2 regions of the Acidaminococcus sp. BV3L6 genome follow, and region 2 is predicted to be linked to the other one. Evidence: riboswitches for the same ligand, from Rfam matches in the RefSeq annotation. Region 2 holds a riboswitch; the other holds the start of a gene.

Region 1 (15,423 bases), on a different contig from region 2:
TTGCCTTTTTGCAGCTCTTCCCGCATATCGACAATGGAAACGGCCGGCAGATGAGCCCCCTTATGGGCACGCTCATTCATGATAAGTTCCGTATAGCGTCCTTTTTGGGCCCAGTAGTACGTTTCCAGATCCGGCGTTGCGCTACCCAAGACGACAGGCGCACCGTGAGCGTTGGCCCTTACTTGGGCAACAAGGCGGGCGTTGTAGCCCGGCCGTTCTTCCTGCTTGTAGGTACTTTCGTGTTCTTCATCGATGATGACAAGTCCCAAATCCTTGAAAGGACAAAAAACGGCACTCCGAACCCCAATCAGGACGCGGGCCTTTCCGTTTCTCATCCGGTCCCAGACATCAGCCCGTTCCGAGGCCGATAATTTGGAATGGGCCACGGCGACAGCATTGCCAAACCAGGACTTGAAGCGTTTCACAATCTGATCCGTAAGGGCAATTTCAGGTACCAGGACCATGACTTGTTTTCCATCCCGCAGAGCCTTATCGGTCAGGCGCAGATAGACCTCGGTCTTACCGCTTCCGGTCACCCCACGCAAAAGAAACGTATGGAACGTTCCCCTCTTGCGGCAGATTTCGACGGCATTGATGGCCGCTTGCTGCTCATCGGTAAGGATCATTTCATCCCTGGGAGCAGCGTCCGCATGGTAGCTGTCACGCAGGACCCGCTGCTTTCCTTCGGTAAGGATGCCTTTTGACACAAGGTTCCGGATGACGCCAGCTGATACGCCGCGGTCCTCAAGGACACGCACAGGAAGCGGATTCGTTCCTTGCAGAAGGGAAAGAACAAGGAGCTGTCCTTTCCCGCGCAGAATCCCCGCTTCTTTCTGGGCGAGACCATCTGTCGAAAGAGCAACGGTCCGTTCGAATTTTTCCTTAAGTTTATAGGTAACTTCATAGGTCAAGGAAACCGCTTTCTTGGTGATCAGGCCTTTAAGGGCCCCTTCCCCCCCTCAAGACGGGCAATCTCTCGGCGTGTCATGGCCCCTTCTTGGGCTAAATAGGTGTAAAGGCTCCTTTCCCTTTCGGAAAGGAGCCCTTCTGCACCGGGCTCAGCATAGTAGCGTCCTACGGCAGCAATGCTTTTTTTGCCAGGAATAAAAAGCCGCAGGGCCTCTGCCAAAGGACAGAGGTAGTACTGGGCAATCCAGTGGGCAGTTCCCAGCATCTCCTCATCAAACCAAGGTTCCGTCCCGACGACGTCGACAATGGATTTGATTGCAAGGCTGGCATCAGGAGCTTCATCTGCCTCTACGATGAAGCCTTCCAGGAGCTGCCGTCCGAAAGGCACCACGACCCGCCAGCCTTCACCAATAAAGTCCAGGCTGGGAGGAACCTTGTAGGTAAATTGCCGGAAGAGGTTCTTAAGGGGCAGGTTGACAGCAACCTTTGCATAATCCATATCAATTCAACGCCTTTTTCAGTTCATCCACTTTATCAAGCCGCTCCCAAGGCAAGTCTACGTCTGTCCGGCCAAAATGTCCGTAAGTCGCGGTCTGTTTGTAAATCGGGCGGCGCAGGTCAAGGCTGCGAATGATTCCTGCCGGCGTCAGGGAGAAGGTCTCTTCGATGAGATCTGCAATTTGGGCATCATCGATGACCCCTGTTCCATACGTATTGACGCTGATGGAAACGGGCCGAGCCACACCAATGGCATAGGCAAGCTGGATTTCGCAGCGTTTGGCAAGTCCAGCTGCAACAACATTCTTTGCTACATAACGGGCTGCATAAGCAGCGGAACGATCCACCTTCGTTGGATCTTTACCGGAGAACGCACCACCGCCGTGACGGGCCATGCCGCCATAGGTATCAACAATGATCTTCCGGCCTGTCAGTCCGGAGTCACCTTGGGGGCCGCCGATTACAAAACGGCCTGTCGGATTGATATGGTATTTGGTTTTTTCATCGAGGAACCCCTCGGGAACAATGGGACGGATGACCTGTTCCATGATATCCCGACGCAGGGTTTCCTGACTGACCTCTTCGCTGTGCTGGGCCGACACAACAATCGTATCGACGCGGATAGGACAATCGCCGTCATACTCTACGGTCACCTGTGTCTTTCCATCAGGACGCAGGTAAGGCAGGGTTCCATTCTTGCGAACCTCAGCCAAGCGACGGGCCAAACGGTGGGCCAGCGAAATGGGAAGCGGCATATATTCCGGCGTTTCATCCGTGGCATAGCCAAACATCATGCCCTGATCACCGGCACCGATCTTGTCATCACTGTCCTCTTTACCCTGCTTGGCTTCATCCGATTCATTGATGCCCTGAGCAATATCCGGGGACTGTTCATCAATGGAGATGAGGACGCCGCAGGTCGATCCATCAAACCCGTATTTGGCACGGTCATAGCCGATATCAATAACGGTCTGGCGGGCAATCTTGGCAATATCAACATAGCAGTCCGTGGAAATTTCCCCAACCACATGGATCTGACCGGTTGCCACAAGCGTTTCACAGGCAACGCGGGCATAGGGATCTTTGGCAAGGATAGCATCCAGGACAGCGTCAGAGATCTGATCGGCAATTTTGTCAGGATGTCCCTCGGTTACGGATTCTGACGTAAAGAATTTTCTCATGATTCCTCCTTTGGGTAAGAAAAAAGGCTCTCACGATGAGAGTCCTTATCTTCTCTCATCTTACAATCATTACATTGCAGGATTTAGCACCGTTGGCCATGAGGCCATGGTTGCTGTGGGTTCATAGGGCCATTCCCTCCGCCACTCTTGATGAGCATATGGAATTTTGACAATTTATTATACCCGAAAACAGTAGGAATAGCAAGGGGCACACTGGTCATTCCTCAGACCAGGAATCAGGCCGAATGGATACAGAGTGTGAACCCATAGCTTAAGAAAGATGACTTGGAAACCGTGGATCCATGCCTCATCGTACAAGGATTCGTTTCACGTAGGAGAGCCTTGCCTGGGGGCTTTTCCTTCTACCCACGTGCCGTTACCTCCCACGTCCTGCCATCAAGACAGCCATGTCCACCTTGCCAAGGAAAAATCAAATTACCAAGAAAAGAAAAAAGAGGCCGCAAAAAATGAATCCATCATTTCTTCACAGCCTCTTTGATATCAGTAATGAACAATATTTTTGAGGTCATCCTTGCAGATGCGGGCTAGGATAGGACGAGCTTCGTCACTTTGTAGAAATGCAAGGGTGACTTCCGGAACCATGCGGGCCACGGTCTCCCAATCCCCGTCATGCAGGGCTCGGCGGACCGTTGAGGCACTCACTGTTTCCCCGCCTTTTACATTGCGGGGAATGATGCGGCAGCAGATACCCGCTTCAGGAAGGCGCTGGGCCATGATTTCATTATAGCGTCGCGTGACGGTACTTGTCGGTTCCTCCCCCACATAGCGAGCCTTGATGCCGAGCCGCTCGGCAATCTTTACAAAAATAGCAAGGTCCAGGTTGGCATGACTTTCTATGACCGCCAAATCATCTTTTTGAAAGTAGCTGGGGAACGTGGCACTGCTGATAATATAGGGACCGCTGTCATGATAAATGATATTCTTAAGGTCGGCAGTTCCCTCTTTGATGAGCCGCTTACGGACCGCATAGGGAAAATAGCTGGCATCTTCACTGACCATGAAAAGATGGAGCCAATCATTTTCCTTACAGGCCTGCTCCACCAAATAACGGTGTCCCAAGGTAAAGGGATTGGCATTCATTACAATAGCAGCAATGCGCCCTTGGGGCGTCTTTTTTCCCGCCAGGTGATCCAAATAGCAGGTAAAGCCATTCGGGTCCTTTTCCATAAAAACAACCTGATCTGGCACCCGGGCAACTTCATGGAAACCCAGATCTCCAAAAAAGAGGGCTGATGAACATTTTGTATAAAGGAAGAGGTGGATGATTCCTCGGTCATATTCATACTGGATGAGATGGGACACAATCTCATTCATGAGGCTTTCACCCTGATGGTCATGGCTAACAGCCAGGCAGCGCAGGGTATTGCCAAAGCAGCTGCCCGTGGCGATAGCATGGTACTCTTCATCGTACATGACGCAAGTGTAATCCACATGGGGATCAAGGCGAATTCCTTCCTGCTGCAGCAAAGCCTTAACATCTGCCAAGGTACGGGTATCGCCGGGATAGACGGGGCTGATTTGATAATCGGACATAACTTCTCCTTATTTCATGACCACAAGTTCATAGTCGCGGGTACCAAGACCGATCTTTTCTGCATGCTCCAGCGTCGTTTTCCAATCGACACGGGGATTGCTATCAAGAAAATGATCTTGATGGTTCTCCCATCCCTTCTCGGCCAGATGATCAGAAAGTTGACTGTTCATCAAGGGAGAAGCGGCAAGGCAGGCGTCCGCACAGGCCTGATCCAAGGCGACAGGATCAAAGGACGCAAACATGCCGAGGTTAGGCAGGATAGGCGCGTCATTTTCCCCATGGCAGTCACAATTGGGCGACACGTCGACAATGAGGTTCACATGGAAAGCAGGCCGGCCATGAACGACGGCCAAGGCATATTCCGCCATCTTACGGTCAAGCAGCTCGTTGGCATCCCACTCCACGGTTTCAATGGCATCAAAGGAACACGCCCCGATACAGCGGCCGCAGCCAGTGCATCGCGTCTTATCGATGTGGGCCTTGCCCTTTTCGTAAGTGATGGCATCCGAACCGCATTCCTTGGCGCAGCGTTTGCAGTCACGGCAGAGCGACTCATCGACAACAGGTTTTCCAGAAGAGTGCTGCTCCATCTTGCCGGCCCGGCTTCCGCAGCCCATGCCGATATTCTTGATGGCACCGCCAAAACCCGTTGATTCGTGGCCCTTGAAATGCGCCAAACTGATGAAGACGTCAGCATCCATGATAGCGCGGCCGATCTTTGCCTTCTTGATATACTCCCCTCCTGGAACCGGGACCTCCACTTCATCGGTGCCTCGCAGCCCATCACCAATGAGGACCTGACAGCCCGTTGTAATCGGGTTGTAGCCATTTAGGGCTGCACATTCAAGATGTTCCAGCGCATTTTTACGGCTGCCGGGATACAGGGTATTGCAGTCTGTCAAAAAGGGCAGGCCGCCGGCTTCCTTTACAAGGTCTGCCAGCGCATGGACGTACTGGGGTCTCAGGGATGCCAGATTGCCCAGTTCCCCAAAATGCATCTTAATGGCCGTATACTTTCCTTCAAAATCAATTTCCTTTTCCATACCCGCACGACGACACAGGCGCTTGAGCTTTTCCGGCAGGCTAAGTCCCACAGGAACACGAAAATCCGTCATATAAACCTTAGCTTTTGTCATGTTGTTCTCCCCTTTTCTTGACAGTGCTAAAGAAAAAGGCGCTCCACAAAAGGCGCGCCATGTCCGCTCTAATTATTTTACCATAGGTCCGTTCCTCTTTAGAAGAGGCGGATTTCCGATTCATGGATATCCGGATGACCGATGATGCGCCCGTCAACAAAACGGCCGTGACAGTCGCTGCCGCCGCTGATGAGCTTATGGTGCTGCTGACAGTAGGCAAGGAGGGTCTTTGTATCTTCCTTGCTGTGGGCAGGATGATAGCATTCAAAGCCATCAAGAGGCTTTTCCCCTACTGCCTCCAAAGTCCTAGCAAGCCCCGGGCCATGAAAGTGGCTTGCCGCATGGGCCAAAAGGGCCACCCCGCCAGCTTTGTGAAGGGTCGCCACGGTCTCTTCGATAGAGGGAAAAACAGGAAAATCAAGGCCCCGCTTCTTAATGAAGATGCGGCTGAAAAAGTCCTTTACATCCCGGCATAGCCCCTTATCGATGAGATAAAAGAGGGCCTTGAAACCGCCGCGGCGCGGATCATAGACATAGGCCCGATACTCCTTGATGGAAACGGGCCAACCTTCTTCAGATAGGATTCCAATGGCCCTTTCATCCGTTTCTTCCAAAAGACGGCGGTTATGGGCAAGATGTGCTAGAAGAATAGGGTTCGAGCAATCAAACCCATAGCCTAGGATATGAAAGCAGCGCCCTTCATAAGTACTGCACATCTCAACGCCGGCAATCACCTCGATGCCCTCTTTGGGGGCAAGTTTCATGACAGGAGCCACGCTTCCAAGAGAATCATGATCGGTCACAGCCATGATTCCGAGTCCTGCCTTTTTGGCGGCAAGAACCGCTTCCCGGGGCGTCCAGCTACCATCCGACGCAATGGTATGAAGATGTAGGTCAACTTTTCGATTCATACGGTAGGTTCCTTAGTGATGATATTTTTCGTTTCGCATAATCTTGAAGGCACGATAAACCTGCTCCAAAAGAAGGATACGAATCATTTGATGGGTAAAAGTAAGCGGTGAAAAGGACCAACGAAAATCGGCCCTTTTCCGCAGTTCATCGGTATACCCAAAAGGACCGCCAATGACAAAAGTCAGGTGGCTGACACCTTGGACCATAAGAGCTTCCAATTTCTGCGAAAACTGAGGGGAAGAAAGTTCCTTTCCCCTAAGATCAAGGAGAATGACGAAAGAATGCTCCGGGATGATCCGTAAAAGACGGTCTGTTTCCTTTTGAAGGATCTGCCTTTCTTCTTGGGAAGATACCCGATCCGGCATCTTTTCCTCCATGATGACTTTGGTCTCAAGCTGACAATAGGCGCCGAGACGTTTTACAAACTCCGCTTCGGCACGTTTTAGATAGTCTTCCTTGAGGCGCCCTACACAGGCAAGGGTGATGCGAATCACGAGTTGGTCCTCGGGATTTCCGTCAGCGTCACGGATTTATCCACTTCATCATCGCCGCGAAGGATCGTGACAGGCACCGTGTCACCGACCTTGCAGGCATTCAGGGCATCCCGAAGGGCGGCCACGGTCTTCACAGCCTTTCCATTAAACTTAAGAATAATGTCATTAGGTCTGATCCCGCCTTGATAAGCAGGTCCGCCGGCCACCAGTTTCGCAACAAAGAGACCGCCCCGAAGATCGAGTCCAAACCCCAGTCGCTGAGCTGTTTCTTCATCGATGAGGCTGGCACCGAGAAAGGGACGGGCAACCCGCCCATTTTTTGCCAGCGCTTCCAGGATTGGCTTTGCTTCGTTGATGGGAATGGCAAAACCAATGCCTTCGACACCGCTTACGGCGACTTTGGCACTGTTGATTCCAATGACCTGCCCATCGGCGTTGACAAGGGCTCCGCCTGAATTGCCCGGATTAATGGCAGCATCGGTCTGGATCAATTTAAAATTTCGTTCCCCCACATCGACAGAACGGTTGAGAGCACTGATGACGCCCGTTGTAACCGAACCGCGGAATTCAAGACCCAGGGGATTGCCAATGGCAATGGCAGGCTCACCGACCATCAGACTGTCGGAATCGCCAAATTCAGCAACAGGCAGATCTTCCTTGGCATCAATCTTTACAACAGCAAGATCCGTCGTTGGATCCGTCCCCAACACGCGGCCCGGATAAGTCCTTCCGTCCGGCAGACTGACTACAAGTTCCTTGGCGCCTTCGACGACATGGTTATTGGTCGCGATAAGCCCATCCTTACTGTAGATGACACCTGACCCGACGCCCTTTTCAACAAGCTGGGTCCTGTTGAAATAATCCCGTACCAAGGCCTTGTTTGTGATTCCAACAACCGTAGGACCAACCTTCTTGGCGGCCTTCACAATCGGCGTATTGCGCGCCGAGCTCATATTCTTTTCGACTTCCTGCATTTTCTGTTCTTGCGTGACAGCGGGCTTGGACGTCGAGTTCTCCTTTTCCGGAGCTTTTCCCGCAAAGCCGCAGCCGGCAGCAAAGATGCTCATGCTGACACTCATGGCAGCAAGGGCAAGCAAGGTCTTTTTCATCAGGGTTTTCTCAGTAATATGCTTTTTCATAGATGGCTTCCCCCTCTATTGTTATTGCAGAGCAGCTGCCTTGGAAGGAGCTGCTGCAGATTCTTGCTTCATTGCAAATAGAAGGCCTGCGATGGCCTCATCACGGCTTTCCTTAGCAATTTTTGTCCGACGCGCTTTCACTAGGTCCTTCGTTTCCTTGAGGGCGCCGAGTTCCTTTGTACTGTAATGTTCAAAATCAAGCAGAGCATAGGTTTTCTTCCCATTCCTATCTTCTTCCAGATAGCCAAGCGGAACGAGGCTCAAAGCCTTTTCCGCATCCTTTCGATGAAGAACGATGAACTCCACGGGTATGGCAACGCGCCGATTCTTTCCAAGCTCAACAATCTTATAATCCGACAGGTCGACCGCTCGGAAAAAGAGGGTCGGATTCCCAATGGTAACCTTTCCCTCATCTTTTGCTACGCGAAGGGTACGGACCTTCAAGTCAAGATTCTCCTTTTTCAGCATACTGCTAAAAAGAGCGTTGAGAACATCCATTTTCTCTGTAAGGGGAGGCATCTTACCATCTTTATAGAGACGATTGTCTTCGACGAGCTTACTGCCTTCTGTTACGCTGACGCCATAGCGCAATGTATTTTCGTGGATTTCCTTGGCATGAGCCTTAAGGGCGGCCTCTGCCTCTTGTTTTGTTTGGTATACCTCCGGCGCGGCTTGGACTGGCGATACCCCCACTAAGAGCAGGGCCGAAAGCAAGCCGCTGAGAAACAAGCACTTCTTTTTCATGGATTCACCTTATTTCAAGGAAAAATTGCTGACCGCCTCTTTTTGACTGGCTACATATAGGGTCACATCCCGCGTCCTGGGATTGTCTTCCAAGACGCTTTTCACCGTATCATAGGCAAGGCGCGGTGAGTTATTCATTTCGCTCAGATGAGCCAAAAAGACAACCTCAGGCGGCACATCCACCTTCTCCAGGAGATCTGCCGCGGCACGATTTGATAAATGGCCTTCCTGCCCGAGGATTCGGGCCTTTAACGGTGCTGGATAAGGACCACCCCGCACCATATCCTCATCATGGTTTGCCTCAAGGATCAAGGCTTCTGCTCCATCAACGGCCTGTTCACAGGTCTTTGTCACAAAGCCGCAGTCTGTAAGATAAGTGCATTTGCGTTCATTATAGAAAATCTCATAACCGACAGGGTCAATGGCATCATGGGGAATTGAAAAAGGTTGGATCCGGAGGCCGCCTACCACGCAGCTTCTAGGAAGGACACGCATCTGGTCACGGTTCATGGTACGCCGAAAAGGAAGGCGGGTCCAGGTTTTTTCGCTAGCAAAGATGGGAACCTCTCCATAGGTCCGTGCAAAAACCTCAAGACCTGCAATATGGTCCTTATGCTCATGAGTGAGAAAAATCCCGCCGAGATCACGCGGCGAAAGGTTCCTCTCTTTGAGTCCTTGGACAATCCGCCGGCAGGAAATCCCGGCATCGATGAGGATTGCCGTCGGGCCAACTTGGATAAGGGCGGCATTCCCCCTACTTCCACTGGCAAGAACAGAAATTTTGAACGATGTTTTCATAGAAAATACCTGGTTTTCTCTCAATTGACCCAGGATCATGTCCTAGGCCTTATGTATCACCATTGGAAGCAGCCTTGATAAAAATGGGTCTTACCCCAACAGTATACGCCTAATTATAACAAATTCGTGGCGGAGATGTAAAAAAACACCGAACTTTAATAGTCCGGTGTTTTCTCATCACCCTTATTTCTTCTGACAATCCGGGCAGATTCCGTAGAAATAGAACTGATGACCATTGACTTTGAAGCCCGTCTCATTTTCAACAAGGCTTTCCACAGCTCTTGCATCCAGATGGGAAACGTCGTTGACGCGTCCACATTTCGTGCATTTGATGTGAGGATGTTCACTCGTCTTGGCATCGTAGCGGAAGCTGTCCTCCCCTGTGTTGAGCACTTGGATAACACCAAGCTTGCTGAAGATTTCTACAGATTTATAAACTGTAGCAAAACTCATCGTCGGATATTGTTCCTTGACCTTCTGGTAAATCATTTCTGCGGTCGGATGCTCCGTCGTATGGGAAAGCATGTCATACACAGCCAGTCGCTGCGGCGTGACCTTGCACCCATTATCCCGAAGGATCTTGGCAAGTTCGGAGGCAGTATACATAATCAATCATCTCCCGTAAAAAATATCGTCTGCGCCCTTTCCTCCAAAAGATGCGCTCATCACTAAACCCATTTTAATAGTTAATAATGATTATCTGACTATATTTTAATCATTACCTTTAAATTAGTCAAGGTTATTTTTTTAAAGTACTAGGCGCCATGCCACATTAAAGCTTTGATTTATTTTTAATAAGTATTATTAGAATTAATAATCGCGATTATTAGGCTCGTGAGTCAAGTCGTTTAGCTTCTTTCCATACAAACAGGATGATGACCAAGGTGGAAATGAAATCAGCAGCAAGTCCGGCATAAAGGATTCCATACAGCCCATAGTAAAGAGGCATAATCAGCGTTAAAGGAACGAGCAGGAAAAATTGACGCAGCATGGAAAGGATGGACGCTTTAAGCGGCTGACCGGTCGCCTGGAAATAGCTTGTTGAAATAATCTGGAATCCTGCCGTAAAGACGCCACCCAAGAAAATCCGCATGGCATCCTGGGCAAAGTGGAGGAAAAGCGGCGCATCCGAGCTCCCAAAGAACTGAAGCAGCACATGAGGAATGGTTTCGCACGCAATCCAGCCTACAGTCGTTACCAAAAGGGCATATCGGACGGCCAGAAAATATGCCTTGCGCACGCGGTCGTAGTGTTTCGCACCTGTATTGAACCCGATAATGGGCCCAGCCCCAATCCCAATGCCGACAGAAATGGAGATAAAGATCATATTGACCTTCATGACAATCCCCATGGCTCCAATGGCTGCATCCCCACCGACAGCCGCCTGATTGCCATAGTAAAGGAGGGAATTGTTGAGGATAATCTGCATGATGGTGGCACTCACCTGGACCAGGCAGCTGGAAGCGCCAATGGCGACAGCACGGCGCAGTTTTAAAAAATCCGGATGACAGAGCTTTGCTTTTTTTAAGCGCAGCGTGCCATGGTGCCAAAAATATTGGAAAAGCAGCAGCGCTGAAACAATCTGTCCGGTCACGGTGGCAATCCCGGCACCAAGGACGCCCCATCCAAGCAGGAAAATCATGACCGGATCAAGGATGCAGTTCAAAAAGACCCCTGAAAGCAGGGCCTTCATGGAAAATAAAGGTGCACCATCTGTACGGGCCATATTGGACCATCCAATCATGAGCATCGTCACAGGAAGGCCCAAGATATAGACCCCACCCAGATCACGGCTATAAGCAAGCGTAGCATCAGTAGCACCAAAAACGCGCAGCAGCGGGTCCAGATAAAAAAGTCCCAAAACCATAAGAACGATTCCCACAAAAAGACCAGCTGTCGTTTGGGTATTGAGAACCGTTTCCGCGTCCTCACGACGGCCCTCACCCAAGAGAATCGCCGCGTAAGCGGAAGACCCAATCCCGATAAGACCGCTGACTGCAATGCTGATGGTCACAATGGGGAAAGTAACGGTCGCTGCCGTAATGCCTTGATAACCAACGGCATTGCCAATGAAGATCTGATCGACCACATTATATAAAGCATTGGCCACCATGGATATGATGGCAGGCCAAGCAAACGATTTAAGAAGTTTTCCAATGGGAGCATAGCCCAAAATATTCTGCTGTGAAGTTTCTGCCATATGAGTTTCTCCTTTCCCTTTGAAATGACCGCAAGGCAGATTCCTTTCAGGGAATCTGCCTTGCCAGCAACAAAGCGCAATCCTTAGTCTTTAATTTCAACGACAGTGCCCACCTTGACGACGGAACGCAATTCCTGAAGGTCTTCGTTGTGAAGACGGATACATCCTTCAGATGCATCCGTCCCAATACTTTGAGGATCATGGGTTCCATGGATCCCAATGCCATCCCAAGCGCCTCCGCTAAGGGCCTCTGTATCGAGGCTGATGAACCAAGGGCCATAAGCCCCGGCAATTTCACCCCGTCCATCGCCAAAGTCATGGGTCCAGGAAGAAGCATCATCAATTTCATCAACCGTAAAAGTCCCAACGGGGGTCATATTGTCACCGCGCCGCTGTTTCTGTCCGAGGCCGCCCTTACCAATGGCACAGCCATAGGAACGGACCACGGTATCCCCCAACAGAAGGGACAGTCGATGGGCCTTCTTTTCGACTATAATATGGTAGCTTTTTGACGCGTCAAGGCTAATAGACTCCTTGCGGTCGGCTTCCTTTGCCTTTTCCGGGGAAATAGCCGGTTCCGGTGCCTTTTGAGGCATTTGTTTTTGTGTCTCCGTCAGGGCTGCGGTTTCCTTTCCTTTTTTAGCTGCCGCATCAGGCAAATGATAGCCCGCAGCAAAGGCCACAGCAAGAATGACAGCAACCATGGCAAGTGCCCCTGCAAGTCCCTTATGGCGAAAGAACCGGTTCTGCTTATTCATATTTAAGACTTCCTTTCTTAGGAACCCATGAATCCCAGCATCTTCAAGACGGTCAGGATCACATAGGTTATACCCCCGGCAATCAGAGGTCCTACGGCAACTCCCTTGAAGAAAATAACGCCAAGGACAGTTCCAATCATAAGGGTCAGGGTAATCTGGGGATCGGTCGTCATCATGGCGATTCCCCACCGACCCAGTAGGGCGACAAGCAGACCAATAAAAAGCGCCAAGATAGCAACGCCGCCTGAAAGACTGGCTTTCATTTCCGCCGGACCGATCCGGCCGTCAATAATAGGAACCAAGATGGCAACAGTAAGGATAATCACTCCCCAGTTGATCCCGTGACCAGCGACATACTCAAGAGCGCTGTGGGGCAGCAGGAAACGCAGGGCCAATAGGATCAGGCAGGAATAGACCATGCTCATATTATGACCAATGAAGCTTACAGCCAAAAGTGCAAGGATGAGACCAATTCCGAGCATAACGACTCCTTTCCTAAAACGGTGCAGCAGGATCCTCCGGCAGCCAGCCAAAATGGCGGCAGGCATAGAGGATGCCCCCTTTGTCAACGTCTTTGGTGATATAATCAGCTCGCTTTTTGAGGATTGGGCGAGCATTCCCCATAGCTATGGAAAAAAAAGGCTTACGGAACATGGCAAGATCATTGAGGCCATCACCAAAAACCACGGCATCATGCGGATTGGCATGCAGCAGGGCCATCATTTTCTCAATCCCCTTCCCCTTATCAACAGGTTCCACAAGATAGGTATCGTCGATAAAAGGTAAATGAGGCAAGCCATGGGTTGGCGCAGGGGACTTTCCTGCCTTTTCCCGCGCATAAGTCACTTTATAGACGTTCTGCAGGGACTCGATATCTACCGGCCCAACAAGAGTATTCATATAGTTGTGCGGATCATCCCGCGGATAATCCGCATAGGGCGTATAACGGTCATAGGTGTTGTCAATCACCACCGCCCAAGGCTGACGGCGCTGCTCCAAATCGCGAAGAAGGGCCTTTACCGGCTCAAGGGGAAGGCCTTCCATCTGGAGGAGCCTGCCGTCTACAGTAAGGCTGTTCCCGCCATCGGCAACGAGACTGCCAATACCATGAGCAGAAGCAAACTGCGCCGCATCATACTGGAGCCGTCCCGTAGCAAGGGCCACAAAATGACCGCATCGCTGAAGTTCATCAAGGCAGTACTGTGTATCAGGAGGAACCACTTTAGTAATGCCTACCCCCAAGGTCTGATCGATATCAAAGAAGAAGTATTTTTTATGCATCGGTCGAAAAGGCTCCTTCCCGCTTCAATAAAAGCGAATCCCTGTTATTATAACATAAAATAAGGGCCTCTAAAAATGACAGATTTCAAGAAATCGTGTCCTCAAAATAGGCATTACGTACCGCAGCAAGGGCATTTCCTTAGTCTGAGCTGTTTCAAAAGAAGCAATGTTATCAAAACGTCCCTTTTTCCCACACTTTTTTCACATTTCCTATTTCACTTTTCTTCAATGAATAGTAAAATAATGGAATCATGTTATTCCAAACAAAAAAGGAGGTTTCCCCATGGTCTTTCCTTTCCATAGGGCATCCCAAAAAACGGACAGCCCACGTTCCCACGGCAGGATCACAACCGTCATTGCTCTTTTCTTAATGGCACTCCTTGCAGGGGGCCTCTTTTTCCAAAATACAGCCCTAAAAGCAAAAGAACGGGAAAAAGCCCGCCAGGAAGAAATGGTCAAACGCCAGCAGGCGGATAAGGCCCGCGCCCTGAAAAAAGCGAAAAAAGAGACCGGCGTGCGTCAGCCCATGAGTCCGGGCCTTCCTCAGTCGGGGCAAAAATCCCTTCCCAAGGGATCCACGCCGTCTACCCCGCCTCAGTCTCCCGTGCAGCAGCCCCTTCACGCAGCTCCGCCTACGCCGATCAAACCGATAAAACCACGCTGATTCCACTCTTTATAAAGAAAGCAGGTGTCTAGCATGAACGACAGCAATAATCCTATGGACTCTTTTGCCACCCGCATTGGTTTCATCCTTGTATCCGCTGGATGCGCCATTGGCATCGGGAATGTCTGGAAATTTCCCTATCTCTGCGGCCAGTTTGGCGGTGCCGCATTTATCCTCATCTATCTTTTTTTCCTGCTGATCATGGGCATTCCGGTGATGATCTGTGAATTCGGTATTGGCCGCGGCAGCCGGCGCAGTGCGGCCCGCAGCTTTGATATCCTGGAACCAAAGGGAACCCGCTGGCATCATTTCAAATGGATCAGCATTATAGGATGCTATATGCTCATGATGTACTACACGACCGTCACGGGTTGGATGCTCTATTACTGTTATCTCCATTTCATCGGAACTTTTGTAGGCGCCGCGCCGCAGACCGTCGTCGCAACCTTTGGAGCCATGCTCCAAAGCCCCAGGACCATGGGGTTTTGGATGATTCTTGCCTGCCTATTTGGTTTTGTGGTCTGCTTCTTCGGAATCCAAAATGGAGTGGAGCGCATTACCAAATTTATGATGGTCCTTCTCCTAGGCCTCATGGTCATCCTTGCCGTCCATTCCCTCTTCCTTGAGGGAGCCGAAGCGGGGATCCGTTTTTATCTGGTACCGAACATTGATGCCCTTGCAAAAATTGGCTGGGGCAATGTCATCTTCGCCGCAATGAGCCAGGCATTTTTCACCCTCTCCATCGGAATCGGAGCCATGCTGATCTTTGGGGCCTATCTTCCCCATGGCCGCAGTCTCCTCGGAGAAGCGGTCACCATTACGGCACTTGATACCTTTGTTGCCCTCATGGCAGGATTCATCATCATCCCGGCCTGCTTTGCCTATGGCATCAAGCCTGATGCAGGACCAAGCCTGATCTTTCTCACCATTCCAAACCTCTTTGTAAAGATGCCCGGCGGACAGATTTGGGGCATGCTCTTTTTCATCTTCCTCTCCTTTGCTGCACTGTCAACCGTCATTGCTGTCTTCGAAAACATCATTGCCTTTGGCATGAACCTCAAGGGATGGACCCGTCGCAAGAGCGTCCTCATCAACATTGTCCTCATTATTGCCCTATCGCTTCCCTGCGTTCTGGGTTTCAACCTCTGGTCGGA
Region 2 (15,423 bases):
AGCGTCAAAAAAGGTTTTTGACGTTATGTGGACTTGCGGCACTGTTTTCGCCTCCCAAAATAGGCCCCCAACGCTTCTTAAAAGCATTGGGGGCCTTATCCCATCAAGGGGAAAAGCACCTTTTTCGTGTGCTTAGGCTTCTATTTCCACCGTGAAAGGAATTTCATCTTTCAGGTCATTTTGGGTCATACTGCAGACGCAGGAGTCGGACCAGACGTTTTCACAGGTTTCAATCATATCGATGATGGTGTAGATGGGGAGGATGATTCCCATGATGCCAATGGGGGCGCCGACACCGCTCATGAGCGACAGGGTAAGGAAGTAGCAGCCCATGGGTACACCGGCGTTTCCGATGGCAGCAAAGACAGAAATGAAGAGCCAGACAATCATGGTTCCAAAGGATAGTTCCATGCCGCCATTTTGCATGAGGAAAATGGATGTAACAAGAATGAAGGCGGCACAGCCATTCATGTTGATGGTTGTGCAGATGGGGAGAACGAAACGGCTGATGGAGGGATTGATGCGCATGTTTTCTTCCGCAGAAGCCATGGTGACAGGAAGCGTTGCAGCGGAACTCTTTGTAAAGAGGGCAACGGCAAGAGCCGGGGACATGGCTTTCATGACGCGGACCGGGTTGAGGCCGCGGATGAGGAGAAAGAGCGGCAGAACGATGAAGAACTGGATGAGGTTCCCGGCCATGATGACGAGCGTATAACGGCCTAGGGCACCGACGATGACGCCGGCTTCAAGCTGGGAAGACAGCTGGGCCGCAAAGGCGAGGATGCCGATGGGAAGAACCTTCAGTAGGGCACGGATGAGGGCAAAGAGAACTTCCTGGGCCCCATTGATGCCACGCAGAAGGGTTTTCGTGTTTTCCGTTTCCGGCATAAAGGCAAAGGCAAGACCAACAGCGGTGGCAATGAGCAGGATGGAAAGGACGTTCCCCGTCAGGAAGGGGGTCAGGATGTTGTTGGGGATGACGGAGAGCATATGGTCATAGTAGCTCATCTTGCCAATGTTCTGGGGGACATTCGTCACGCCGGCACCGATGGCCTCTGTCGGCAGGTTGCCCGGCTGGATCCAGAGATACAGGAGCAGGCCGATCCCAGCGGCACAGATAGTCGTGAGCAGGGTATAGGTGATGGTGTGCTTGAAGATTTTCTTCGTTTCCTCCTTGGATCCCATCATGGAAAGGGTCGTAATGACCGCCAAGGCAATGGTCGGTACAGCAATGAACTGAAAGAGGCGGGTGAAGACGGTAGCGATGAAGTTGAAGAGTTGGTTGAGGAAGGGAACGTTCATCCAGCCGAGAACGGCACCAATGATGAGGGCTCCTATCCAAAGTGCGAGCTGACGCCCTTGGGCAAGGGGATTGTTGCGGGCCATGACATTTTTGGCTGTGTCTTTGACATGGGTTTGGTTTTCTTGGGTCATAATGGACTTCCTTTCTTTTTTGAAAAATGGAAAAGATCCCCCCATGGATCTTTCTTCATCAGGTTCTACCTAATGAGAATAATTCATATAATATCATAGGAAATTGAGAAAATGCAATAAAAATCAGAGATTTCAAGTTTTTTCAGCATGGCGAAAAGGATAATACATTAACTTAGTAGGAATTATATGCGGCGCCTTTCTTGCCAAGATGCCTCCTATCGCCTACAATAAAAATATACCCTGCCCTTTGTGCGAGGGTGGAGAATAGGATTTTATGGAACGCCTTCTGCGTTCCTTTTAGGTAAGTTTTGACAAGAGATAAAGGAGGATCCGTATGCCCTGTACAACGCTGCTTGTCGGAAAAAATGCAACCTATGATGGTTCGACCATGATGGCCCGCAATGAGGATTCCGGTGCGGGAAGTTTTACGCCGAAGAAATTTATTACAGTCAATCCTGAAGACCAACCCCGCCACTATCGGTCAGTCCTGTCTGCTTTTGAAATCGAGCTGACCGAAACGCCCCTGCGCTATACAGCCATGCCAAATGCCCAAGCAGATGAAGGTATTTGGGGAGAAGCGGGAATCAATGAGCTCAATGTGGCCATGAGCGAAACGGAGACCATCACCTCAAATCCCCGCGTCCTTGGCGCCGATCCGCTTGTAAAAGATGGCATTGGCGAAGAGGACATGCTCACCTTGGTCCTGCCTTATATCCACAGTGCCCGGGAAGGTGTCAAACGGCTGGGCGACCTCATCATGCGCTATGGGACCTATGAAATGAACGGTGTCGGTTTCCAGGATGAAAATGAAGTTTGGTGGTTTGAAAGCATTGGCGGTCATCACTGGATTGCCAAACGCGTTCCTGATGATGGGTATGTGGTCATGCCCAATCAGCAGGGAATCGATTTATTGGATTTTGTCGATGCCTTTGGAGCTCAGGAAGACCATATGTGCAGCGCAGACCTTATTTCCTTTATTCGGGACAATCACCTTGACCTGACCATCCATGAAGGAGAAGACTATGCCCTTGAAAAGGATTTTGCCTTTGACGCGCGGGCCGCTTTTGGCAGTCATGATGATGCGGATCACACATACAATACGCCCCGGGCATGGTTCATGCTGCGCTTTTTCAATCCCCATTCCGCCTTGTGGGATGGTCCTGATGCCGATTACGGTCCTGAAGATGATGACCTGCCTTGGTGCCTCATGCCGGAACGGAAGGTGACTGTCGAAGATGTAAAGTATGTCCTCAGTGCTCATTACCAAGGAACCCCTTTTGACTGTTACAGCAAGGTGGACCATCCCCTGAAAGGCAAGTATCGTCCCATCGGCATCAATCGCAATAACTTTGTTGCCCTAACCCAGTTGCGGCCCTACGCCAAAAAGGACCGTATGGCTCTTATGTGGATTGCGGAAGGCTCCAATGTCTTCAATGCCTTTGTGCCGTTTTATGCTAATGTGACGAAGACACCGGACTATTTGAACCATGCGGGGACAGTGCCGTCGACGGAAGAATTCTACTGGGCTAATCGCCTCATCGGCGCCCTTGCCGATGCCCACTATGCCCGCACGGCAAGTGCCATTGAGCGCTACCAAAAGGCCGTTGCCTCCGCGGCTCACGCCATGATCTGTGATACGGATAAAAAAGAAGCCGAAGGCGGCGTGACGGCTTTCCTTGAACAGGCCAATGCCGCCATGGCGGCTATGGTAAAGGAAAAGACCGATACCTGCCTAGGCAAGGTCCTTTACGAAGCGAGCATGGCCATGAAAAATGGCTTCTCCCGCAGCGATGCCTAAGCCGTATCGTAAGAATAGAAAAACTCCTTCCGGCATGGATTGGAAGGAGTTTTTCTATTAAGGATCACATCATGGAGGCCAGTTTTTCTTTCAGGATTTTCAAAGGAATAAGACTTAATAGAAGGGTTGCTGCCACCGTGGCAGCAAGGAGGATTCCCATGACCGGTGAAAAGGAAAAAAGTGGCAGCGAAAGGGCCGTCGTTGACGCAAGGGCGTGGGCTAAGAGAGTATAGGCCCCGATTCCTAAAAGGGTGCCTGCAGCGGTGCCGCAAAGGACGAGAAAGGCGTTTTGCCAAAGGAAAATGTGGGAAATGTCTTTTCCCGTAGCCCCGAGGGCACGCATGATGGCATATTCCCGAAGTCTCGAGAGGCTTGAAAGATAGCTTGTCATAACGACGATAAGGGTGGAAAGAACTATGAGGAAAAGTCCCACTTTCTGCCACATTCTTTCGCCGCAGCCCATGAGATTAAAGAGCTGGACGATGCTCTGGGACGGGAAGACGAGCATGGCGTCTTTGCGGTGCTGATATTTTGCGGCAAGCTGGTAGGCTTCGCTGTAGCCTACAGGTTCGACGAGGATGGCGCTTACTTCCTTATGGTCATTGTGCGTCTTATTATCCGCCTTCTTGGCCTCTAGCCTCTTATTCTTCTTGTGCTCATGGGCGTCCCAAATGGACTCGATGGAAGTCAGGATGGCCTGGTTATAGGGCCCTTTGACGTCGGTTAAGATGCCAACGACGGTGTAGGGATGCTCCTTGTGGGCGCGGCCTTTTTGGACGAGACCGTGGAGGGAAGAAAAGGTGGATCCAACGGTTAGATGAAGGCGCCGCGCGACGTCCGCACCAATGACGGCTTCATAGGGCGCGGAAAAGGGACGGCCTTGCTGAAGGATCAGCCACTTGTCCTTATTTTTCCCCGTCGTCATGGCAAAGATGCCGCCCGTCGTCCCGACAACGCGATAACCTCCGTAGGAATCACCAAAGGCCAAGGGCAGGGCGAACCTGACGAGATTTTTCTGGCCTGAGAGAGCATCCACTTCTTCATAGGGAAGGTTGGGGAGGGGCCGGTCCTGTAAAAAGACGGACGTCAGAACGAGCTGATACTGGCTTCCTGGTGAGCTTACAAGCAGGCTAAACGGTTCCGTCGCCTTTGTGAGTCCTTCATGGATCCCTTCGTGGAGGGCCGATAAAAAGAGGCTGATGCCAAGGGAAAGGCCCATGATGAGTATCATGAGAAGGGTTGTCATGGGCCGGTGGATGAGCTGCCGCAACGCAGCTTTTCTAAGCATGGGCGCCTCCTTTATGAAGGGGCAGGATGTGGCTGAAGGAACGAATCACCATAGGGTCATGGCTTGCTACAAAAACTAGGGCGTTGTGCGCTTTCACATAGTCAAGGAGCAGATGAATGACGATGCGGCTATTATCCTCATCCAGGTTGGCTGTCGGTTCATCGGCAAGGAGGATTGGCGGCTCCTTGATGAGAGCCCGGGCAAGGGCGGTTCGCTGTTCTTCCCCCTGGCTCAGTTCATTGGGGTAATGGGAAAGAAGGTGCATGAGGCCCATCTTTTCTGCAAGAGCTGACAGTCTAGCTTCGGCCTCCTTTTTCGGCACACCGCCAAAATGGGCGCCAAGGAGGATGTTATCCCGGGCTGAAAGAAAGGGCAGGAGGTTAAACCTTTGATAGAGGCAGCCAATGGTGCGGCCCCGAAATACATCAAGGTCTGCGTCCGACATATCAAGGGTAAGGGAACGGCCCTTATAAGAAATATCCCCTTCTGTAGGGCGCAGGAGACCTGAAAGGCAATGGAGAAAGGTCGATTTTCCACTGCCGCTTGGTCCTGTGATGCACCACGCTTCGCCGTCATAGGCTTCTAGATGGGGCACGGAAAGGGCTGTCAGGAATCTTCTCCCGTCAGGATAGCGATGGACCAAATGGGTAACTTTGAGCATATGGACCTCCTATTCCACGGTGGCTTCAAGAAGGCGAACCTGGCTCACAAAGCCCGTATCCCCATCCATATAGCTGCCAAGATCCAGGGTCCCCGTTACGGTCACTTCCTGGTCGTAAGGTAGGGCGTCCACACTGCCGTTGACGTAGACGACAACCATGTTATAGGGCCAGTCTGCATCGGTGGAACAGAAGGGACAAACAGCCATGGGCGTTTCCGTAAGGACAAAGAAATTGATGGAGGGTTTTAAGGGCGGCGCCATGAACCCCGTCATGGTCACTTCCGAACCATTCAGGGAATTCAGGGTATCCGAAAAGACGAGCCCTTCCGAACTTGCTCCGCTGTACATATCAGAAAAATCCAAGGAGGCCGCATTGGCCTCCAAGGCGATACTCATTGTGATGGATAGGAAGAGGGAAGCAAGAAACCTTCTGAAGACCTTTTCCAATCTCACTTGCTGTCACCGCTTTCTGATGTAAAGGAAACTTCCGGCGTGCCTTTATGGGCGTCGACACCGAGGGCGCGAAGGATCCCAAAGAAGACTTCCGTGTTGTCCATGACGCCGTGGAAGTATTCAGAACCAGGGCCTTGGGCCATGAGCACTACATCGTCGGCAGAATGGCATTCGCTCGTTTCTCCGGTTGTCGTCGGCAGGTCGCCTTGGACAAGACGGGCTTCTTTGGGTGCGCGTTTCGGGTTGGCAATGACGTTTCCTTTGGCATCGGTCGTTGCCGGAACAGTCGGTTCAGGCTGGAAACGATAATTTTCGTAATGGTCCGGGGCATTGGCGTACTGCACGGCCAGGGTGACATCCGGATCAGGGTTATCGGGATACCCGTCGTGGTTTTCATCAACGAAGGTCGGCCACTTGGCATCGCCGTAGACGCGAACCGCTTCGCGGCCGGTCTTGCCATTTTCTTCCTTATAGGTGCCGCTGATGCTGATGCCGTGGGCATGGTCCGCAACGACAATGATAAGTGTATCATCATTGTGCTTTTTGGCGTAGTCCTGCGCCCATTCGATGGTTTGATCAAATTCGATGGTGTCATAGGTGGAACGCTGCCAGTCCATGGTATGGAGCTGCTTATCAATGCTGCCGCCTTCACTCATGAGAAAGAAGCCATTCGGATTTTTTTCAAGTACGGATACGGCTTTTTTTGTCATATCAAGGAGGCCAGGCTGGTCAGTAAACCCTTTCAGGACCTTGCTGTTTTTGGGCAGGAATTCACGGTCCATGTAAACGTTCATGTGGTTCATGGTGAAAAGCCCCAGAATGGGCTGATCGCCGTTGAGAGCATTTAATTCCGTCTTGGTGCCGGCAAATTGATAACCTTTATCCTTGAATTCCTGGATCAGGTTACGGTCATCCTTGCGTTTGGAACCGGGCGTCTGCAGCGGAAGGAAGAACTGTGCCCCACCGCCCATGACCACTTTTGGCGGATTCCTGCGACTGAGGAAATCGGCAGCAATGTAGTTTTGTTCCCCACGTCGACGCGTATGGGCCGTGACGGCCGCTGGTGTAGCATCCGTAACAGCCGCGGTCGTAACCATGCCGTAGCTCATCTTCTTACTGCGGGAGAGGATTTCCGCTGCCGTTTCCACCTTTGGGTCATCGAGGGGATCTTTGGTCCTATTTTCGTAGACACCCATGGCATTGACGACGGATTTATTGCCCGTCATATAGGCGGACATGGAGTTTGCCGAGTCCGTTACAATAGAGTCATAGCCGCTTGTTGTGACAAGGGCAAGGCTTGGCATCTTTTCCATGGAAAGGACGTCATTGAATTTTCCGTTTGAAAGGCCTTTTGAAAGGATGCGGCCCAGTTCCTTTGCCTGCATGCTCATGCCGTCACCAATGAAGAGGATGACATTCTTGGCGCGCCGCCTTGCTTTTTCCTGGACCACCGTATAGGCGGCTTTTGCCTGGAGCCTTCCAGAAAGGCCGCTGGCGGAAGCCGTTACCCTTTTTTCACCGATTTTGTCAAAGGTGACATTGTTGATGCGGTAGGAAATGTGGGTGCCGTAGTCTGTGATGATGGCCTTTTTCCCAAAGACTTTTTCTGCCCCTTCTCCGTTGATGCCGACGTTGAAGTTTGTGCTGTTTTTGGGAAATTCCACCTCAAAGTCAAACCGCTGACCGGCCCAGAATTTGGCACGGTTGATTGGCAGGATGGTAATGGCACCGTTATCTGCCGTCTCCTGCATCCGGTTATGGAATTCAGCCACCTGCGAGATGGAGGATGCTGCCGCAAAAGCCACGGCATCATGGGTCGAGGTGATGCCCATGGAAAGGGCCCCTAACATCGACAGTTGGATAAATAGGCGAAGCTTACGTTTTGTGTTCATAAACAAACCTCCTCTATGATTTTGCTTCAAAGAAAAAGATTCTTTATATGGAAGGAGTGTAGCATAGGAAACTGGAGGTTTCTGCAAAAGCTTGGTAAAATTACCGTAAATTGCCGCGGCCAAACAACGGCAGCTATTCTTTTTTCTTTCATCTTATTTTCATTTTCTATTTGCTAGAATGGAATCGATTTCATGCTGAGGAGGTCTTTTCATGTTTATACGGATAAAAAAAGGCGGCATAAAAGAAGCCGTAATCGGCCGCAGGCTGGGGCAAGGGTTATTGTGCCTGATCCTGGTGGGCCTTATGGGAAGCGGAGAAGCGGCGCCCACCGTCAACGAGGTGACCGGTGTGGCCCGCGTCTTTGGCGATGGGGAAAAAATTTCGGAAGTCATTTTGACTTACAGTGAGCCCCTTCTGGCAAGTTCCGTTTCTCCCAAAGATTATGTCCTTTCAAAGGGTACCCTTGAAAGCGTCCAGGTAACTCGCTCTTTGCCCGCCCTTAAGGCAGCTGAGGAAGGCCGCTATGTCATCTTGAAGGTAAAGACAGAAAATACGGTGCCTGAAACACTGCCCGCACCGCCCCAAAAGGAAACAAAGGAAAAAATGAGGCAGGAACCCAAGCTTGATGGTCATTCTGATCGCAAAGCCCCGGATCTTGGCATTGCAGTCAAACAAGTGGGGGAAGTAACTGGCGCGGGAGGGGATAAAAGCCCTGGCACCACCCGATTCATAGCGTCGACTCGAACGCTTGAACCCGATCTTTCCCGCTTTACGCAGAAAGTCTTTACAGACCCAGAAACGGGCATTTCCTTGCCGTATAATCTATATCTGCCCAAGGAAATCAAGCAGGGAGAGAAACTGCCCCTGGTCTACTTTGGCGTTGATATGAGCGGCAATAATGATGATCTTACGACGCCGCTTTATCAAGGTAACGGGGCCACGGTCTGGACCGATCCTGCTTTTCAGGCAAAGCACCCCTCGATTGTTGTTGCCCCGCAGTATACGTCTGAGCTTGTGACGAAACTGGGTATGCTGACCGCCGATGATCATCATTGGACAAAGGGTCTCACCTTGCTCAAGCATTTCCTTGATTATGCAGTCAAGACCTACCCTGTCGATCCAAACAGGATCTATGGAACAGGACAGTCCCAGGGCGGTATGGCCAATATTGCCATCAGTGACCGCTACCCCGATTTTTTTGCGGCCCAGTATCTTGTGGCCTGCCAATGGGATCCCAAGGAAATGCAGGTCCTCAAGGATAAGCCCCTTTGGATCACCGTCTGTGAAGGGGATAATAAAGCCTACCCCACAATGAATGAAACGACCGCACTCTGGGAAAAAGCAGGCGTAAAGGTGGCGCGGAATGAGACGCTTTGGGACAGCACACTTCCTGTAGGGACCCTCAATGACAAAATGGAGCAATTGTTACGGCCTAACACCCATATCTACTATACAGTATTTAAGGGCGGGAACCATATGTATACGTGGAGCTTTGCCTATTCCTTTGATGCCATTAAGGAGTGGCTCTTTGCGCAGGCAAAGGGAAAGTAAGGTGCTTTGTGTCTTAGGGACGGGGAATCTGTGCACAGAGATAAAACTCCCCTTGACAAAACAATATGAATCCGGTATGATTTTAAGGAATTATTCATCAAGAGTAACGGAGGGAATGGCCCCATGATGTTACGGCAACCACACGAAAGTGAACGGTGCTAAGTCCAACAGGATTTTCCTGGCAGATGAAGACGAATATGAATCGACCCATTCCTCTTCATAATGATGAAGAGGAATTTTTTATTCATAAGGAGGGAGTCGCTGTGATTGAACTGAAACATATCGGCAAGGTTTACCATGCAAAGGGCGGGGACCTGGAAGCCTTAAAGGATATCAACCTATCCATTGAGGAAGGAGAAATATATGGAATCATCGGATTATCCGGCGCCGGTAAAAGTACCTTGGTTCGCTGCATCAATATGCTGGAGCAGCCAACGAGTGGCGAAGTGATCGTTGACGGCAGGGACATGACTAAACTGTCCAAAATGGAACTGCGCAAGGCCCGTCAGGAAATCGGCATGATCTTCCAGCATTTTAACCTTTTAAGCAGCCGGACGGTCTATGACAATATTGCCTTTCCTTTGGAAATCCAGGGGAAAAGCAGGGATGAAATTAGAAAGAAAGTGGAACCTCTCTTGGATCTCGTCGGTCTTACGGACCGCCGCGACCATTATCCTTCCCAGCTGTCGGGCGGCCAGAAACAGCGCGTCGGTATTGCCCGCGCTCTTGCTTCCGATCCTAAGGTGCTTCTTTGTGACGAAGCTACAAGCGCCCTTGATCCCCAGACGACGGAATCTATTCTGGAACTCTTGCGGGACATCAATAAACGGCTTCATATCACGATTGTCATGATCACCCACCAGATGAACGTCGTCAAAGAAATCTGTGATCATGTAGCGGTCATTGAAGGCGGCCGTATCATTGAAGAGGGTCCCCTCTATGAAGTCTTCACGAATCCGAAGAATCCGACGACCAAGGAATTTGTTGCAAGTACCCGGACGGATATTGTCCCGGAACTGGTAAAGAAGCTCGACCTCCATAAGGAGTATACCAGCGGTGACAAGGCCCTTGTGCGCTTGCATTTCCTTGGTGACAGTGCCGGGGAACCGGTCATTACGGTCCTCATCAAAAAGTACGATATCGATGTCAATATCCTTTCCGGCAACGTGGAAACGCTCCAGGATACGCCTTATGGAACGCTCCTGATTGGCATGGACGGAGATGAGGCCCATTTGAAGGAAGCCCTGTCATACCTTGAGGGGCAAAAGTTGCAGATTGAGGTGATTGGATATGTCAAGTAGTATGATTCAGATGCTGATCAAATCTTTGGGAGAGACTTGTTATATGGTCTTTCTTTCGGCGGCCCTTGCTACCCTTTGCGGGATGCCTTTGGGCGTCATCCTTACCGTCACACGGGAAGGTCATATCCTGGAAAACAAGGGCATCAACCGCGTCTTAGGGGCTGTTGTGAATGCCACCCGTTCGACGCCCTTTATCATCCTCATGGTGGCCATCATTCCCCTTACGCGGATCATTGTGGGATCTTCCATCGGGACGACGGCTGCCATTGTGCCGCTCACCATTTCGGCAACGCCTTTTATTGCGCGCATCATTGAATCGTCCCTCCTTGAAGTCGATCCAGGTGTCATTGAGGCCGCCGAATCCATGGGAGCCAGTCCCATCCAGATCATTTGGAAGGTGCTCCTTCCAGAATCCATGCATGCCATCGTCCTTGGCGTGACCCTTGCCATCATCAGTCTCATCGGCAGTTCTGCCATGGCCGGTGCCTTGGGCGGCGGTGGACTAGGTGACCTTGCTATCCGTTACGGATATCAGCGTTTCCAGGCAGATACCATGGCGGCAACGGTCGTCATCCTCATTGCCCTGGTTCAGCTCGTCCAGTCCGTCGGGAACTATATCAGCGCCAAACTGAACAAAACAAAGATGCAGTAATGTACGCTGCAACAATCTGGCTGTGAAGTCATGGAAAACATGGCTTTGCAGCTTTTTTTCGGTTCTTTGTCAAATTTTGGGGTGCTAAAGTGTCTATGCACTCCTGGAGAGGACATGCACTGAATACAGTGCGTGTCCTTTTTCGTTGCGTGTGTTAATGTACAAGATTCTATTACGAAAGCGCTCAAAATTGCGCAGACCAAATGAAATCCGTTTTAATACCTTGATTTTATTGTTGCAGCCTTCAGTAAAGCCGTTGGAGTAAGGATATATAAGGGCGCTCCTGATTTCTTCGTACCAATAGGTAAAGGACTTAACCAGAGAGTTCATTTCCGGTAAATCAGCGCTTTTTACCAGGTCTATCCATGCTGAAAGTGCCCAAGAAATGTTGGCATTATCCTTGAATCGAAGCACCTTGGAAAATGCGTATGTTAGCGCGTAAGCACATCTTAGACGAGGAGAACAGCGAAGGATTCCCTCCAGCTTTATAAGCTCTTCTTCGGTTAATTTCTCATATGGTTTCGTTAAGATTGTCTTGTTGGGCTTAAACATTCGGCTATGGTGACAAAGGCGCTTTTGCTCTGCTTTGTAAGCGCGCTCCATGGCCCATTGGACTAAGCGGATCATATGAAAACGGTCTGCCACGATGCGCGCCTTGGGGAAGATCGTTTTTATGACTGAACGGAACTGCATAGACATGTCCATTGTGACAAATTCTACTTTTCGTCGTTCACTCATGGGGAATTGATAGAAATGCTGGAGCAGAGCCGGTGTGGTTCGTGCCGGAAGAATGACCATTATCCGCTTGTTTGCAAAGTCAGTGATGATGACCTGGTACTTCTGACCCGCAGCATTTCCTTTAAATTCATCGATGGAAAGCACGCGGGGAAGGTGACTGGGACGAGGAATATGGACTTCATTAAAGACACGAATGACCTGGCTGGTGCTGACATGGCATCGTCTGGCCACTTCTTGGAAAGAAAGGTGTTGACGCAGCTCCTGGAGCATGACTTGTTGAAGCGAAGAAGAGGTTTGGAAATACGGAGAGGCAAAGGGGCTCTTCTCGTTAAATGTGTGACCACAGCTGCATATATAGCGTCTCTGGCGATACAGGAGATGCAACTCTTTATGGAAAAGTGGGGAATGTTTGATGAGGCGCGTATAGTATCCCTTTACGCGTCTTGTAGCGGCCTTACAATGAGGGCAGATGTGTTCTTGAGGCGGCAGCTGAACCGCTAAAACCAAGGCTGATTCCGTTTCCTTTAAATTTTGAATCCATTCCTCTTTAATTCCTGTTAATTTTTCGATATAATCTAGGGAAGGCATATGTATTCAACTCACTTTCTTTATTGTTTGATCACTTTAATTGTAGAGGATTTGAGTGCATATGCCTATTTTTTTATTGAAAAAAGTAGGCGCTGAGAGGACACGCATCTGGACGGTCACTTTAGCGCCCCAAAATAAATTATAGAACCTTTTTTTCTCCTCGAACTGTCAGAAAGGACACGAGAACCCTGTATCACATTTTACACTGATAGCGGGCGTCTGGAGGCAGAAGGGTAAAAACAAAAAAATGACTTGCCATGACTTCATTAACGTGTTAATGTATTAGCGTACTAAATTTACGCAGTCTTTTTCTTTTATATTTTTCGTAGTTTTGAAAGGAGTCTCGATTATGCAGGCAGGTCTCAACAAAAGGGAACTTCATCGACTGGCACACGCTTTTATACTTTTGAAGAATGACCGGATGTGTCTCGATTTTTTGGAGGATATCTGCACGCCTAATGAATTGAAGGCCTTGAGTCAGCGCCTGGAAGTGGCGGTGCGTCTTCATCGCGGCGAAAACTATGCCAAAATCGTCAACGATACGGGCGCCAGCAGTACGACGGTTTCCCGTGTCAACCGCTGTTTAAATTATGGAGCCGGGGGATATCGAAAAGTGATTCCCATGCTCCTTGAAGAAGGAGAATAGATTAGCATGACCACTGGCTTTTTGCAGATTCCCTATGGAACGAAAGATATCCTGCCTGGCGAGGCCCGAGTGAAGCGTGAAATGGAAGACCGCCTCGCCCGGAATTTTCTTTCCTGGGGGTATGATGAGGCGATGACGCCGACTTTTGAATACGCTGATACCTTTGCCCTGAGTGGGGCCGATCTTCCCGATGAAAGCATGAAATTTCTGGGGCGGGACAATCGGACTTTTATGCTCCGCAGTGAAATGACGACGCCGCTGGCGCGGATGGTCGTTACAAGGATGCGGCAGGACGAAGGCATCAAGCGTCTTTTTTATATTGCCAATGTTTTCCGTCACGAAGAGACACAAGCCGGGCGGCAATGCGAGTTCCGTCAGGCTGGGGTTGAATTTTTTGGCGAAAAAGGACCCGAAGCGGACGCGGAGGTCTTGGCCCTTGCCGTGGAAAGCCTTAAGGCAGCGGGACTTGCGCATTTTACCATCAGTATAGGGCACAGCGGTTTTTTGGCAGGCTTGATTGAAGACGCGGAACTTTCTGATGCCCAAGTGGAACGCCTCAAAAAGATGATCCTGACCCATAATGCAGTGGCCCTTGAAAAGGCCGCTTCCGTCATTTCCTACGAACCTGTCCGGGAGCTGGTCAAAGGACTCCTTTACCAACAGGGCGGTCCGGACATGCTCCAAGCCTTGAAAACAAAGGTCACTCATCCCAGAAGCCTTGAAGCTCTGGATAATCTGCTTGCCATTTATCATCTGTGTGAAGCCTACGGTGTTACAGATAAGATTGTCTTTGATCTAAGTCTTATCCGCAACTTTGACTATTATACAGGCATGGTCTTTGAAGCGTACGGTCCCCAGATCGGCTTCAATATCTGCGGCGGCGGACGCTACGATTCGATGATGGAAAGATTTGGCAAAGCCATGCCGGCAACCGGTTTTGCCCTTGGTGTAGACCGCATCATCCTCGCCCTGCGCCGCGAAGGCGCCCTGCAGGGGAAGGAAGCTTGGGACGATTATGTCGCTTTTAGTGCCAAGGGAGAAACCAAGGCCATTATAAAGGCCATGACCCTGCGCTGCAAGGGACGGAAAGTCAAGGTGGCAACCCGTCCTATGGATAAAGGCGAAGCGGCGGCATGCTGTAAGCAGCAGAAAGCCTTGAATCTCGTCTACGTCAAATAAGAAAGAAGGACCTTTTTATGGAATACCTAACCATTGCCCTTCCTAAGGGAAAACTCTTTGATCGGTCCGTCAAGGTCCTTGCCAAAGTCGGTTGCGATGCTGACAACGTCGTCGAGGATTCACGGAAACTTGTCATTACCAATGAAAAAACAAAAGTCCGCTTCATCATTGTCAAGACCATGGACCTTCCGGTCTATGTCGAATATGGTGCAGCTGACATCGGCATCATCGGAAAGGATGTCCTCAAGGAAGAAGAACGGGACGTCTATGAACTGCTTGATATGGGCTACGGCAAATGCCATCTCATGATGGCCGTGCCGGAAGAAAAGGTTCTGCCCCGTATGATGGATTATACCCATATGCGAGTCGCGACAAAATACCCTCACAGTGCTGTCGAGTTCTTTGACCGGCAGGGGATGCAGATGGAGATTATCAAGCTCAATGGTTCCATTGAACTGGCCCCGATTGTGGGTCTTAGTGAACTCATTGTCGATATTGTGGAAACGGGGACAACCATCCGGGAAAATCACCTCAAGGAAGTCGCCACGGTTTATGAAAGTTCGGCGCGTCTCATTGCCAATAAGGTCAGTTTCAAACTTCAGCACGAACGCATCAAGAAACTCGTTGAAGATTTGAAGGCCGTGCTGAAGGAGGAAGAAGCATGAAGATATTTGATGAAAGAAAGAGCAGTGCAGAAGAAATCAGTAGGCTCCTGAAAAAGAAAGCTTTTGATGAAGTGGAACTGTCCCCCCGCGTGGCGGCTGGGACGGAAAAGATGTTTGGTCAAAAGCTGACGGCCGCCCAGGTCGTGGACCGCATTGTCGGTGAGATTCGCAAGGGTGGGGACGAGCGCCTCTTTTACTATACAAAGCTCCTTGACGGCGGCGACTTTACTAAAGACACCATCGCTGTGACGGAAAAAGAGTTTGAAGAAGCAGAAAAGGCTGTCGATACAAAGACCATGGAAGCAATCAGCCGGGCTATCAGCAATGTACGAAAGTTTCATGAGGAACAGCTTCCCAAGACGTGGCTGACGCCCCGCGCCTATGGATCCTTCCTGGGCCAAAAGATGACTCCTGTTGATTCGGTAGGCATCTATGTGCCGGGCGGTACGGCGGCGTACCCGTCCAGCGTCATTATGAATGCCGTGCCTGCCATGGTGGCCGGTGTGCCCCGCATCGTGATGGCAGCGCCTGCCAGCCGTGACGGCCGGATGAATCCCTATGTCCTTGCTACGGCCC

Evidence for each region. Region 2 has a riboswitch for S-adenosylmethionine ahead of HMPREF1246_RS06010 (methionine ABC transporter ATP-binding protein). Riboswitches for the same ligand answer to the same signal wherever they lie in the genome.
Region 1: linked by a shared signal. The riboswitch ahead of metK (methionine adenosyltransferase) and the one ahead of HMPREF1246_RS06010 (methionine ABC transporter ATP-binding protein) in region 2 are both predicted to bind S-adenosylmethionine.

Annotation. Positions count from the first base shown of each region.
Region 1 covers NZ_AWUR01000009.1:26,480-41,902, forward strand. Annotated here, with positions in the region: gene priA (primosomal protein N') at 1-911, opposite strand, end outside; gene HMPREF1246_RS10730 (hypothetical protein) at 932-1,408, opposite strand; gene metK (methionine adenosyltransferase) at 1,410-2,591, opposite strand; SAM riboswitch class I at 2,641-2,745, opposite strand; gene citC ([citrate (pro-3S)-lyase] ligase) at 3,090-4,142, opposite strand; gene HMPREF1246_RS02735 (DUF362 domain-containing protein) at 4,152-5,279, opposite strand; gene HMPREF1246_RS02740 (PHP domain-containing protein) at 5,378-6,190, opposite strand; gene rlmH (23S rRNA (pseudouridine(1915)-N(3))-methyltransferase RlmH) at 6,203-6,685, opposite strand; gene HMPREF1246_RS02750 (S1C family serine protease) at 6,682-7,824, opposite strand; gene HMPREF1246_RS02755 (hypothetical protein) at 7,846-8,568, opposite strand; gene HMPREF1246_RS02760 (MBL fold metallo-hydrolase) at 8,578-9,366, opposite strand; gene HMPREF1246_RS02765 (Fur family transcriptional regulator) at 9,550-9,972, opposite strand; gene HMPREF1246_RS02770 (MATE family efflux transporter) at 10,193-11,566, opposite strand; gene HMPREF1246_RS02775 (L,D-transpeptidase) at 11,650-12,324, opposite strand; gene HMPREF1246_RS02780 (DUF441 domain-containing protein) at 12,342-12,806, opposite strand; gene HMPREF1246_RS02785 (HAD hydrolase family protein) at 12,820-13,605, opposite strand; gene HMPREF1246_RS02790 (hypothetical protein) at 13,889-14,269, shown strand; gene HMPREF1246_RS02795 (sodium-dependent transporter) at 14,303-15,423, shown strand, end outside.
Region 2 covers NZ_AWUR01000032.1:6,915-22,337, reverse strand. Annotated here, with positions in the region: gene HMPREF1246_RS06045 (dicarboxylate/amino acid:cation symporter) at 133-1,386, opposite strand; gene HMPREF1246_RS06040 (C69 family dipeptidase) at 1,769-3,232, shown strand; gene HMPREF1246_RS06035 (FtsX-like permease family protein) at 3,297-4,520, opposite strand; gene HMPREF1246_RS06030 (ABC transporter ATP-binding protein) at 4,513-5,181, opposite strand; gene HMPREF1246_RS06025 (hypothetical protein) at 5,191-5,577, opposite strand; gene HMPREF1246_RS06020 (alkaline phosphatase) at 5,631-7,526, opposite strand; gene HMPREF1246_RS06015 (hypothetical protein) at 7,738-9,078, shown strand; SAM riboswitch class I at 9,170-9,270, shown strand; gene HMPREF1246_RS06010 (methionine ABC transporter ATP-binding protein) at 9,342-10,379, shown strand; gene HMPREF1246_RS06005 (methionine ABC transporter permease) at 10,369-11,031, shown strand; gene HMPREF1246_RS06000 (ISL3 family transposase) at 11,125-12,357, opposite strand; gene HMPREF1246_RS05995 (YerC/YecD family TrpR-related protein) at 12,707-13,003, shown strand; gene hisZ (ATP phosphoribosyltransferase regulatory subunit) at 13,010-14,182, shown strand; gene hisG (ATP phosphoribosyltransferase) at 14,200-14,847, shown strand; gene hisD (histidinol dehydrogenase) at 14,844-15,423, shown strand, end outside.